3 regions of the Paenibacillus sp. FSL R10-2734 genome follow, and region 3 is predicted to be linked to each of the others. Evidence: riboswitches for the same ligand, from Rfam matches in the RefSeq annotation. Region 3 holds a riboswitch; each other region holds the start of a gene.
The links. A riboswitch is a leader RNA that binds a small molecule or an ion and turns the genes downstream of it on or off. The one in region 3 is predicted to bind thiamine pyrophosphate.
Positions count from the first base shown of each region.

Region 1: another riboswitch for thiamine pyrophosphate. It lies ahead of NSS67_RS00315 (ABC transporter substrate-binding protein); the one in region 3 lies ahead of NSS67_RS20995 (ABC transporter ATP-binding protein).
Region 2: another riboswitch for thiamine pyrophosphate. It lies ahead of NSS67_RS01265 (ECF transporter S component); the one in region 3 lies ahead of NSS67_RS20995 (ABC transporter ATP-binding protein).

Region 1 covers NZ_CP150170.1:71,188-75,680, forward strand. The annotation lists gene NSS67_RS00295 (HAMP domain-containing sensor histidine kinase) at 1-61, opposite strand, end outside; gene NSS67_RS00300 (response regulator transcription factor) at 58-732, opposite strand; gene NSS67_RS00305 (pyridoxamine 5'-phosphate oxidase family protein) at 891-1,310, opposite strand; gene NSS67_RS00310 (hypothetical protein) at 1,519-2,970, shown strand; TPP riboswitch at 3,075-3,185, shown strand; gene NSS67_RS00315 (ABC transporter substrate-binding protein) at 3,347-4,399, shown strand.
Region 2 covers NZ_CP150170.1:267,150-271,642, forward strand. The annotation lists gene NSS67_RS01255 (energy-coupling factor transporter transmembrane component T) at 1-343, opposite strand, end outside; gene NSS67_RS01260 (ATP-binding cassette domain-containing protein) at 285-1,784, opposite strand; gene NSS67_RS01265 (ECF transporter S component) at 1,781-2,416, opposite strand; TPP riboswitch at 2,526-2,637, opposite strand; gene NSS67_RS01270 (hypothetical protein) at 2,699-3,502, opposite strand; gene hflX (GTPase HflX) at 3,988-4,493, shown strand, end outside.
Region 3 covers NZ_CP150170.1:4,803,419-4,807,911, reverse strand. The annotation lists gene thiM (hydroxyethylthiazole kinase) at 1-162, opposite strand, end outside; gene NSS67_RS21005 (ABC transporter substrate-binding protein) at 203-1,237, opposite strand; gene NSS67_RS21000 (ABC transporter permease) at 1,234-2,010, opposite strand; gene NSS67_RS20995 (ABC transporter ATP-binding protein) at 1,991-2,686, opposite strand; TPP riboswitch at 2,955-3,058, opposite strand; gene NSS67_RS20990 (amino acid ABC transporter substrate-binding protein) at 3,281-4,117, shown strand; gene NSS67_RS20985 (amino acid ABC transporter permease) at 4,170-4,493, shown strand, end outside.

The DNA of each region.
Region 1 (4,493 bases), 2.6 Mb from region 3:
GCAAATATCCCGATAGCAAAGAGGAGCTGCGCAGCTTACGAATGCGTCCTTTTCCCCTCATGCTCTTACCCGATATCCGATCCCCCGGACCGTTTCAATAATCTCCGGCTTCGCGGGATCAATCTCCAGCTTTTCACGCAAATAACGGATATGTACCATTAAAGTTTTGTCCCCTTCGAGATAGGTCTCTCCCCAAACCGACTCATAGATCTGCTCCTTCGTCATTATCTGGCCGAGATGACGCAGCAAATAAGAAAAAATCTGAAATTGCTTACCCGTAAGCATGACTTCTTCCTGAGTCTGAGCATTTATAATCCGGTTATCCCCTTCATATACGACAAGGTGCTTAAGCGTGAGTGAATCCTGAACAGCGGCTCCATTCCGTCTGAGCAGCACTTCAATCCTGGCTGCCAATTCATCAGGATGAAAAGGCTTTGTCAAATAATCATCCGCGAACTCCAGTCCCTGCAGTTTGTCATCGATCGAGGTTCGTGCGGAGAGCATCAAGATCGGCAGATTAGGGTATGCCTTCTTCAATCGTTGTCCGACAGTAAACCCATCCAGGCCCGGAAGCATTACATCCAGAATAGCCAATTGACAAGGCGCAGCTTCCTCAGACGCTCCCTCCCCGCTCCGCAGCCAGCGTACACTATACCCCCGTTCACTTAAATCCGTAGACACGACGCTGCCGATTTCACGATCATCTTCAATATATAACAGAGTAACAGTCATGTATTTCAAGTCCTCCCTGAATGCTTACCTAAAAAGTTGAAGTCATTATAACATGTTTTCTGAAGTTCACTCAGGAACTTATGCACGACAAAAAGCCATCCTACCCTCATGAGAGATAGGATGGCTGTCAGACTCATTAAATATGATTGTGAAATGACTTATGGATTCCAAACTCCATGCTCTTTATTACTGCCAACATACTCAATACGCGTTGGAGTAAGTTCGAGAATCACATAATTAGGGTCATCAGGTCCTGTAAACCATGGCTCCAGCTCCTTATTCCATACCTTCGCTCGCAGCCCCTCATCCTTAGAGACGGCAGCGGTTGCTTCAATCTCCAGTACATCTTTGCTTCCACCTGACTCATATCCAAGCAATAAAAAGGCATTCGGATTATCAGATAGCTCTTCCACCTTATGCGTCTTACGATTCGTAGCTAAATAAATCTTCAACCCTTCATGAAAAATTGCCATATAACGTACTTTTGGCTTATTTCCTCCTTCGATCGTTCCAAAGGAACCGAACTTGTTATCATCCAAAGCCTTAATAATCAATTGCTCTAGTTGTTTGTGATCCATTACGTAAATCTCTCCCTTCAAGCATTTAAACAAAAGTTTATATATCCAAGCTCACCGTTTAGATTTATCATAGCAATGGTGCTTAATATAATGTACCCTTACGGTTCAGATTGAATCCATACGATTGCCGGGAAGCAATTGAATCAACCCAATCCTTTTAGGGTAATGTGATCCTGTAAGCAAATTCTGAGCACAAGGATGGACTATAATGGACAAGCTCAACACTGAGCCTTTATTACATACTGCACTTATGCAGTTCATATTCCCTTTCTCCATGAAGAAGGGGGAGTCAAAAAAGCTCATCCAACAATTGCAGGGTGATGGATTTACAACTTTTTTTCTGGATAATAAAGCGCTGGAGGATGCCTATTATGGAGATGGCTACTCTGTATCCCATGAAAGAATGGAGCGCACCTATCTGCCATTTGCTGCTCATGTCCTTTTTCCACGTCAGAATGATGTGGACTCTTTCCGTCGCTTTTCTAGAGTAAATAATCTGGACTGCATACTGGAGATGCCACAGCAAACTATAAATTTCAAAGTTCTCTCAACAGATATATTCATATGTCCTTTTCAACTTGGGTTCGTGACCATACGTGTCAAGCTTGAGGGGGAATCGATCCCCTATAGTACAGCACTTGAATTTGCAGACCGCTTTCGAACGCTAGAGAAGACCTTCATACAGGACGACTATACCTATATCCATTGTGGAGAAGAAATCTATGAGTTGGTGGAGCATTTTGTCTTCCGAAATCTGGGGGATAGACTGGAGCCTTTTTTAGATCATTCGGATATCAATGGGGCTTACTTCGAGACGTTACCCTTTTTCGTGGATGAAAGAATGCAGGTGCAAGCCTTTTACGGCTTTCAGAATGAGGAGAACTCAGAAGAGATTACCGTGGATTGCCGTTATCGTGCTTCTCAGCTAGACGGAATGGATCTAAAAGGTGCCCCTACTATTAGCGCCAGCGATCCCGAATATATTGAACACTATTGTAAAGAGCATACTTATAATCGCTGGGGTCCGGACACTTATTATATGATGAATGAGCAGACCTTTTGCTGCCTTACCCGAGCAGAACCAAAGATCGCCGTTAGACTAGCCAACCAAATGTACGGAGAATATTATTACGGGCTTCTACTCAGTATTTTCCATAAAATCGTTCTACTAAAGCTCGCGAATATGCATTCCAGACTCCGTATTAATCGCGATTATGAGGAAATAGACAATCTAATCTTCTCAATCAATAAATTCTCGGCAAAGTTTTATTTCTTGGAGCTGGTTTCGCAGTCACAGGGGCGGGAAATTTTTCTTCAATTACGCAAAGTTTACGGTAACGATGCCCTGTTTGGTGAGGTGAAAGAGACCCTGAATGATCTTTTTCAGTATCAAGATAAGTTTCAGTCCAAGCGTCGGGATAATCTGCTGATGATTCTCACTGTATTTACGGTGGTCAGCGGAATTTACGGCATGAATCAAGTCATTGACGATCTAAAGGGAAATATAGCATGGAGTAAAATGATCGAATATTCCCCATTTGAATTACTTGCCCTCTTCGTAACCGTGACGGGTATTCTAGTGAGTGTAGTCCTTACGGTAAGTGCGCTATTAAACGAGCTTAAAAGGCGCTACCGAAAGAAATATACCGATCTAGATTAACGAAAAAGGATGTATAGATTTGAAAAATTTAGGAGTGTACTACTAGACATTCCGAGAACAGCCGTCTATAATACACCGTATGTACGTGGAAATACCCGTTAACTTCATAGAACCAGGGGTGCTGGAATTGGCCGGCTGAGATTGTATCCCACAAGATACTGACCCTTATACCTGATCTGGATAATGCCAGCGTAGGAATCGCCAATTGGTTTTGGTCCCTGTGACCTTTACTAACCTTGCGCCAAGCCAGCGTCCCGATCACTCGGGGCGCTTTTTTTTGTGTAGATCACAAAAGATGTAGAAGAAATGTACATACTACACTTTACGGTTCATGTTGGATGACGGGATCTGGCAACCTTAAAGGAGAGAAGAAGACATGCAAGTCAAAAAAGCACTCATGCTTAGCCTCACCTGTATGCTCATTCTTGCGATTGCCGGATGCGGCAGCAACAATGGGAATACAGCCGGAAACAAAGGAACTGCTACGGAGTTGGGTGCAGCGACCGGGTCCGATGCTCCAAAAGAGCTAACCAAAGTTAAGGTTGCACTCGACTGGACACCGAACACGAACCACACCGGTCTATACGTAGCCAAGGATCTTGGCTATTACGCTGAAGAAGGTTTGGATGTAGAAATAGTTCAGCCTGGCGCTGCGGGCTCCGACACCATGGTTACCTCTGGCGAAGCTGCCTTTGGCATCAGCGCACAGGAAGGATTGACTCTAGCTCGTCTACAAGGCGTACCCCTTGTCTCGATTGCAGCCATTATTCAGCATAATACGTCGGGTTTCGCCGCTCCAGTTGACCGCCATATTAAATCACCAAAAGATTTCGAAGGTAAAACCTACGGCGGATGGGGCTCTCCTGCTGAAGAAGCAGCCATGAAAGCGATCATGGACCCTGAAGGTGGCGATGTGAAGAAGGTTAAGCTCGTCAGCATTGGGGAAGCAGATTATTTTACAGCCGTAAAACGTGATATTGATTTCGCTTGGATCTTCTACGCATGGACCGGTATTGAAGCCGAGCTGCGTGGTGAGCCACTGGATATGCTGTACTTGAAGGATTACGCGCCTCAGCTTGATTATTACACACCTGTGCTGACGACGAGTGAGAAGCAAATTGCAGAGAATCCAGATTTGGTGAAGGCTTTCTTGAAAGCCACATCGAAAGGCTATCAATATGCGATTGACCATCCGGAAGAGGCTGCCGCTACGTTATCCAAAGCTGTCCCTGACCTGGATGCCGAGCTTGTCCTAGCTAGCCAGAAATGGCTTAGCCCGAAATACAAGGATGATGCTGCCCGCTGGGGTGAGCAAAAAACCGAGGTCTGGCAGAATTACGGCGACTGGATGTATGATCTGAAGCTGCTGGATAAACCACTGGATGCTGCAAGTGCATTCACTAATGATTTTTTACCGGCCGCGGAGTGATGTACTATTAGTTAATGAATTACTTCGTTATCAAAGTTGGCTTTTTGAACTTACCTATTAAATAAGAGTTCAAAAAATCGGCTTTCAGAACCGA
Region 2 (4,493 bases), 2.8 Mb from region 3:
TGCTCAGCGCCCTGAACCCTAAGTGCAGCCCTCTGTAGAAGCTTTCTTCCGTAATGATCACCAATCCCCATCGGACCCACTCCGTCTCTCCCTTGCCGAAGAACATCATCCCCGTAGACGTGGACATGAACATCAGCAAGAAAGGGGAGGCGTATAGCAGCAATCTGCGCAATGGGTGCCCGGACCATGGAAGCAGCAGCAACGAGCCGATGGCTACGTTTACCATGACGTTAAAATCGTGGATGAGAATAATCGCCGCGAACCAGAGAGAGAAAAGGACGATCTTAAGCGTAGGATTGACGTGGTGTAGCCAGGTTTCCCGGTGGGGAAAGGTCAATTGCATCGGTAAGTCTCCCGTCTTCGATTCGCCATGACGCTGTGCAGAAATTCTCTACGATCCGCGCATCATGCGTGACCATAATAATCGAGGCACCCGCCGAAAGCAGCCGCTCCAACTTCTCGAGCAAAGAGAACGTATTCCGGGCGTCCAACCCAAAGGTCGGCTCGTCTAGCAGCAATATGCGTTGCCCCCTCACGATCGCCGTCGCGACGCTTAATCGTCTCTTCTGCCCCATCGACAGCTGATACGGATGCCGCGAGGCAACGTCCTCTAAATAAAGTTCTTCCATTAGTTTATCCGCCTTCGCGCGCCGAATCTCGCAATTAACGCCATCCAGCAACAGCGAATACTCGATCTCTTCCCGTACCGAATGCGTAACGAATTGAAACTCGGGGTTTTGAAAAACGAACGCGATATGCTCGACCGCTTGTGCAACATGCTTCGCTTCCCGGCCCTCTATCTTGCATATCCCTTCCGTCTTGATCAGTCGCATGATCGAGAGCAGCAAAGAGCTCTTGCCCGCTCCGTTATGGCCGATGACACCGATCCATTGACCAGGCGCGACGATTGCCTTCCCGACTTCAATTACCGCCCCGTTCCCTCGTTTGCCGCGAAACCCATCCATTTCCAGATAGACAGCTTCCCGATCGTTTGCGTTTGAATAACGAGCAATGCAGTCCAACCTCCGAGATTTATTTTCGAGATAGTCCTCCCAGACGCCGGGATACCAAATTCCGTATTCTTGTAGCTCTCTCCTCTTAGCTGAAAAGATTTCCGTCGGTGATCCGTCGGCGATAACTACTCCTTCCCGGGATAACACAACGATTCGATCGAAAAAGTCGATCACGCCTTCGATCTTATGCTCAATGACGATCAAAGTTATGCCTTCGGATAGGTTTCTGATCGTAGACCATATTAGCTCCGTACCTTCGCTATCCAGCAGCGCCGTCGGTTCGTCCAGGAAAATCACTTCCGGTTCCATAGCCAGAACGGATGCTATGGCTAACCGCTGTTTCATCCCTTGGGATAACGATTGGATTGCGATATGGATATCAAGACGATCCAAGCCGACTTGAGCGAGATAAAGACGGATCAGACCCTCCATCTCTTCGCGAGGAACGCGCATGTTCTCGAGAACGAAGGCCATCTCCTCGTCCACATATGGCATACAGAACTGCGTATCCGGATCTTGGAATACGTATCCCCATCGCTCGGGAACAAGCGTCTCTTCGGCGATCATCGGAACTTCGACCGAACCAGGAATCAAACCGCTCAACACCTGCAGCAGCGTCGATTTCCCACATCCGCTCGGGCCGAGCAGCAGCGTTTTCTCCCCCTGGCGGAAAGAAAGAGAAAGTCCCTCGAACAACAAGGCGTCCTCGCCGGCAAACTTAAGCTTTAAGTTCTTAACTCCCGCAGCTATAGGGACTCCACACTCCGTCATAGCCGTGTCAATGCGTCGTAGTCCGCCTTGGACGCCGGCCTCAACACTTTGGTTACGCCCGTGAGCTCAAGTGCTTTGGAAAGTCCGAAGGCGAAGATACCGGCGATGAGGATACTTCCGAGTCCCCTTAATCCGATCAGCAGTGTATAGTTCCAAGCAGACAACGACTCAATGTAACCGTAGCCGAAATCCAACACCAACGAACCAGCCGCCGCTCCGAGAGCGGCCAGCGACGTGACCCAGACGTTCGCGTTGCGGTAGAGGAAAATGGCGAATATGAGCTCCGCGCCCAACCCCTGCAACGCACCGTAATACAAGGTCGAAAGCCCCCATTCGCTGCCCAATAGCGCGCTAACGGAAGCCGCCGCAATCTCGGCCAGAAGCGCCACTCCCGGCTTGCGGATGACGAGAAACGCGAACGTCCCGGCAAGGAACCACATACCGTATATCATTTGCTCCGCATGGGTACCCAGCGGTTTGACCACGTCGTACATTGGTCCCCAGATTTTGTAGATGATGCCGAATACAACCGCGATCACGATGGTTACCAGAATATCAGTCAGCTTCAATCCCCGTGACCCCGTCCCTTTGTCTTGCCGTCCTTGTCTTTGTCCTCTCTTAGCTTGTTCCATGCTTCAGCAACTTCCCTTCCATGTTCTTGGATTCGTCGCTCGCATGATGTGAGTAATTTAAAAAAGCCTACCCTAAAAGGGTAGGCTAGCGCATGGCACCGATAAAAAAAGGATGCTCGACAATAACGTCTCTACGCTGGCATTACCCAGATCAGATCGACGGTCAGCGGCATAAGGCCGCTATCTCAGCCTGACTTCATCAAGCACCCGTTTATTGCGATTCAACTTCTTATAATTTATATTATAAGTAAACTTTTGGCAATATTATTTTCTCTAGCACGCTCACCATTGCTCGGACATTTTAAAGGTGACTGCGAGATCATCATCACCCGAGAGAGAGCTAACCACCAGAGTAATCGGCTCATCCTGAAGCTCATAAGAGAGTCGCTCGTTAAGTAAATTCACTGCCAAATTCGCATACGCACCAGAGATCCCTGATCCTGTACCTTGCATAATCACCTTTCCACCCGTGACCGTAGTGCAGGTGTAATTCACCAGCAGCGACGTGTCCGTGACGGGAATATCCGTTGTTGGCGTAGGATAATTTTCGAATGCCCCATCAAGTGTCCCCCCTGCGACGACCATATAACGCACAGGTCTTTTGGATAGAATATCTAAGGCTGCCGGTCTAATCTCAGCTGCAAGACCTTGTGGAATAGTAAATCCAGGACTCCTCATAAAACTGATCGCTGCGTAGTCAACCAATGTAACTGACACATTATCACGTATTTCCGAGGTAATCCGGCTCACTTGAAATGCTTCAAGATCAATGGTTGTCCAGACCCCTTCTACATCAACAAGAAAAACCTGAATCTTCAATTGCTCCTGCGAATATACAAAATTAAATTGGAATAATTCCTCTACAATGGTGTAGGTCTTGCTTAACGTCTCCTGATATTGCAGTTCAAACAATTCCTCAATAAAAACTGTCTGCGGACTAGCGCTATTGGATAAACCCGTTAAATAGCAAACTGCGTCAGCCGATCCATTGTTCACAGCTTTAATCACAACTTGATCGATTGGCCGAGTACCGTCGACAGGTAAATTAATGATGGTGTTTGTAGAGAGGACAGGCAATGTCTTCACACCTCCTATTAATATCAAATTATATATGTATGATATGCGATCATTTTTTAGAATTCTTGGATTAAAAATAGAGAAGTGTTACACAGCGTATAAACACAAATTTGCCACCAAATAAAGGATGTGGTAAACTCGATTTAACTTTTTATGAACGGAGGGTTACGTGTGATAGACTTTATCCGAGTTAGAACTTTGCGCGGCTAATTGAATAGCGCTAAAGCTCTGCCCATGTGCAGAGGACTCAGGATTGGTCTACCCATTTAACTCCATAGAAGCCAATAAACCAACTGCTACTCGTAAGGGATTAAGTAATCGCTCCCCTACGCCCAAGCCGTTGTTTAATTCGATATATCTATGGAAGACCCTAATGTCGTAACGGAGATTCTCCTTACACATTTGTTCTGACGTCCTCTAACGAACCGTAAGCACAGGCAGATGACCTGTGTTTTTTTGCGTTTACTATTTACTATTGGAGGATGAATAAATATATGGAACAACTACGAGAAAGAGCAATTATTGTCGGTGTCCAGCTTCAAAACGAAACGAACTTCGACTATTCGATGGAAGAACTCAGCAATCTGGCAGCTGCCTGTGACCTAGAGGTTGTAGGAGAACTTAGTCAAAAGGCCAGCAGGATTAACCCTTCCCACTATATCGGCACAGGTAAAATCCAAGAATTATCGGCGCTTTTAGAAGCGCATGATGCACCTATTGTTATTTTTAACGATGAGCTGTCCCCTTCACAGATTCGTAATTTGGAGTCTTCTCTTGACCGTCAGGTCATTGATCGGACGATTCTGATTCTGAATATTTTCGCAGAAAGAGCGAAGACCAAAGAAGCACAGCTGCAAGTGGAAGTAGCCAGACTGCAATATATGCTGCCCCGATTGACAGGTCTTCGAGAATCACTCGGCAGACAAGGCGGCGGTGCTGGACTCAAGAACAGAGGCGCTGGTGAAACCAAGCTGGAGCTGGATCGCAGAAGAATTGAAGA
Region 3 (4,493 bases):
AGCCGAAAATGCGGCGATATCTACTACTTCTTCGTGGGCATCCGCCATAAAGGGAGAGGCACCGAGTGCCAAAAGACCGTTGGCTGAGAAATTGGCTACGACGATATTAGTGATATTGTGGACCAGTGGATTGGATTCCCGTACTTTGGATAGATAACTCATGATAATTCCTCCTCAAGTTTTATAAGCAAATAGCTAGAGTTTACAGATTAATAAAAGCGTCCTCAGCTTTGATATCAGTTGACAGTAAATCATTGTCGGATAACCACTGTCGTACCTCTTCCCAAGAAGCGGGCTCTTGATATCCAAATTCTTGATCTCCCGCATTCATTAGCGGCAGTAGAATTTCTAGACTCTTTTTCTCAATTTGCTGATCGAGTGGAGAGGTCGCATCTTCATGTGCAAGCAGCAGGTTTAGCGCTTTTTCCGGATTGTCTTCTACGAATTTCTGTCCTTTAGTAATGGCGGTTAGAAACTTTTTGAAGGAGGACTGAGAATTTTTTAATCCCTGATCACTGGCGACAAGTACAAGCTCATAATAATCGGGTACACCGTAATCCGTGGGATTGAACGAGTGAACCGGATGACCTTCTTTTTCTAGGATTAATTGTTCGTGGTTAATGAAACCACCCATAATGGCATCTACTTGGCCGGTCGAAATCGCTGGAATAAGGTCAAAGCCTACGTCGATTAATTTGCTGGTGTTTGGGTCACCCCCATCGTTCTGGATCATTGTACGAATCATGGCCTCATAAAGAGGGATGGAAGAATACCCAATCTGTTTACCTGTGAGGTCTTTGGGACTATGGATATCTCCAGTTTGAGGTACCATTAAATGATTAAGCGGATGTCGCACAATCGCTGCGATCGAGCGGACTGGAATGTTCTCACCGCGTGCCATGAGCACCTGAGGCTGATAACTAAGTGCTAAATCGATTTTATTCGCTGCCACAAGTTTCAGAGCATCGTTGCTGTCTGAGGGCATTTGGATCTCTACGTCCAGACCTTCTTCTTTGAAATACCCATTGCGCTCAGCGGCATATAGAAAAGAGTGAACGGCATTGGGATACCAATCGAGCATAATCGTCAGCTTGTGTGTTTGCGTATTTTCGTTATTGGAAGAATTAGCAGAAGGGTTATTTATGTTGGAAGCTTTTCCGCAGCTGCTTAAGATTAGGACTGAACAGAAGAAACACAAGGGAATAAGCCATTTTCTTTGGACGTTCAAATGATTCATCGGTTAGAGCCTCTTTTCTTTAAAAATAATGATTCGAGCAGAGCTATCAACAGAAACAGCACCACGCCGAGTGCGGATAAAAGAAATACTGCGGCGAACATTTCGGCACTTTGCATATTTCCAGCCATCCTTCTACTGAAGTAACCGAGTCCTTTGCTGCCGCCAAGCCATTCACCGATGGTTGCTCCAATGACGCAGTACACAATGGATAGCTTTAATCCTGAGAAAAAAGAGGGCAGCGCTAGCGGAATTTGGGTTTTAGCAAGTAGTTGCCAGTGATTTGCACCCAAGGTTAACAATAAATCCTTGTATGCTTGTCCACTTGTACGAAGTCCATCATATGTACTCACTACGACTGGAAAAAAAGCAGTTAGAAACACAGCAGCCACTTTACTCCACAGCGTATATCCGAACCACATAATAAAAATGGGGGATAGAGCGATTAATGGGATCGTCTGACTGATAATAAGGAAAGGATAGATGGCTTTTTCAAGCGGTCGAAACAAGAACATTCCGGTGCCCAATAGTGCACCACAGATAACTGAAAGAACGAAACCGAACAATATTTCCTGTAGCGTCGCCAATAAATGCTGTCCAATTAATAATTGCCTGTGCTCAATCAAAGCGATACATATTGATGAAGGTGCAGGGAGGATAAAGGCTGGAATCAAGTGAAGGCGAACAGCTGACTCCCAGATCGCAACAATGAATAATACGAGTAGAATGAAGGGGCCATAATTGTCTAGATGTTTTTTAAAAGGTATGGGCTGCATACAGTCTTCGCTCCAACTCTTCCCGCAGTGTTATAAACCGGGGTTCATAGTTCATCTTGTAATGTCTTGGCCTAGGTAAATCAACGATGACCTCCTGTACTCCGCTACGTCCGCCTCCAGACATTAAGTAAATTCGATCACTGAGCAATAGCGCTTCTTCTAGATCATGGGTGATGAGCATCACCGTTTGACTCAGTTCACCCCAAAGCTCTAACAGCCAACGATGGATTTCTCGCTTGGTCATAGCGTCGAGTGCCCCAAATGGCTCATCTAGTAGCATTAGACCGCTGCCGTCTCCAGCCACTAACGTTCGCAGAAATGCGACTCGCTGTTTCATTCCACCCGATAGTTCATGAGGATATGCCTTCTCTACATCGGTTAAACCGAAGCGTGACAGCATTTCCCGAATTTGAGAGATCGTCTGTTGTTTACTGAACCTTGGTTTAACCTCCCAGGGCAAAAGACAATTGTCGAGTACCGTTCTCCAGGGCAACAACAAATCCTGCTGAGGCATGTAAGCGATCTGACCTAAGCGAGTGGTGGCAGATGGACTCGTATGAATCATTATTTTCCCATGAGTGGGTTCGAGCAAGCCTGCTATAGTTTTGAAAAGCGTGCTTTTCCCGCATCCGCTAGCCCCAATGACAGCGACAAACTCACCTTGCCTAATATCCATGGTTAAGTTTGCGAATACAGGGGGCTGTTTAGATTCGGGAAAAGAGTAGGCTAGGTCCTGAATGGATAGGATTGTTGTGATGATCTAACCTCCTAAAAGTTTTGTGGATGAAGATTCATCCTGAAAAGCCTCAAACAAAACTAGCTTCGGAAGCATGTGCTTAAGTTTTGTGATTGATTGTAAACAAATAAAGACCCATCCATTTCCGGTGGGAAATGAATGGGTCAAAAAGTTCATTCTGCATAGTAACACTAAAAATGCATGGGATGAAAATTCCGCTCCACTTCCCTCCGCTGGTATGATCCAGATCAGGTTCCAAGGGTCCGGAGCTTGAAGCTCCGTCTCAGTCGGCCGACTCCCCTAGTGAAATAACAGGTCCATATTTAATTTGTTTATAAATATACCATAACTTTCTGAGATGTAAAGAGAGGATCTTGTGAAGGATTATTCTAAGAATGGGTAATATAAGGATAGAGATTTACCTAATATTACAATTCCGATGTATATTATCGGAAAAAGCATTGACGGCAAACAGATGCCAGTGTAATATACAATTTACCGGATAATTCCGGGTAAAGAGAGGGGAATTATATAATGAAAAAACTAAGTTTAACTATCCTATTGGCGTTAACCGTGGTGCTTGTAGCGGCTTGCGGTAATAATACGAAAACCGATACTGCTACGAACTCTTCAGCTGGAACTAATGACGGAGCAGCATCTAATGGGCAAAACAGTCTGGAAGCTGTGAAAGCTAGCGGCAAATTGCGGATAGGAACGGAAGGGACCTATGCACCTTTTACTTTTCATGATGCTTCGGGGAAGCTGACCGGTTTTGACGTGGAAATCGCTGAAGAAGTATCGAAGCGTCTCGGTGTTGAACCTGAATTTTTTGAGACACAGTGGGATGGTATTTTTGCAGGGATGGATGCTAAGCGGTTTGATGTTATTTTTAACCAAGTATCCATTAATGAAGACCGTAAAGTGAAATATGATTTCTCTGAACCGTACATCGTATCTAAAGCGGTATTGATTGTGAGTGAAGACAATAATGATATCAAGACTTTCGCAGATCTTAAGGGTAAAAAGGCCGGTCAATCTCTAACCAGCAACCTGTCCGATATCGCTCGTGAGAACGGCGCTGAAATCGTAGCAACAGACGGCTTTAATCAAGCAATGGACCTGCTGACCTCAGGCCGCATTGATGCGACAGTAAATGATGGCTTGTCTTATCTGGACCTGAAAAAACAGAAGCCTGATGCGAAAATTAAAGTGGTGGATGAGATTCCTGACGGTTCGCAAAGCGCCGCTGTGTTCCTGAAAGGCAACGACGAGTTGGTAAAGGCTGTCAGTGATGCAATTGTTGAAATGAAGAGCGATGGAACATACTTAAAGATTTCTGAGAAGTACTTTGGTGCTGACGTTTCAAAATAATACATGGCTTCAGAAGCTAGACTAGCTTGGAGCCAAAAAAGGATGTCTGAAGATGGATGACCGCAAAATACAAATTTTCTTAGATTCACTGCTACCCCTGCTAAAAGCCGGGGTGGCTTTTACCATTCCTTTGGCATTGATATCATTTGTTCTGGGACTGATATTAGCGATATTGACTGCACTAGCTCGTCTCTCCCCTTGGGTACTTCCGAAGCTAATCGCCCGCTTTTATGTATGGGTCATTCGTGGAACCCCATTGTTGGTACAACTATTTATTATTTTCTATGGTTTGCCCGCAGTGGGAATTGTGCTCGACCCATTCATTGCCGCGACTATTGGGTTTACGCTTAGTGTAGGGGCTTACTCATCAGAAATC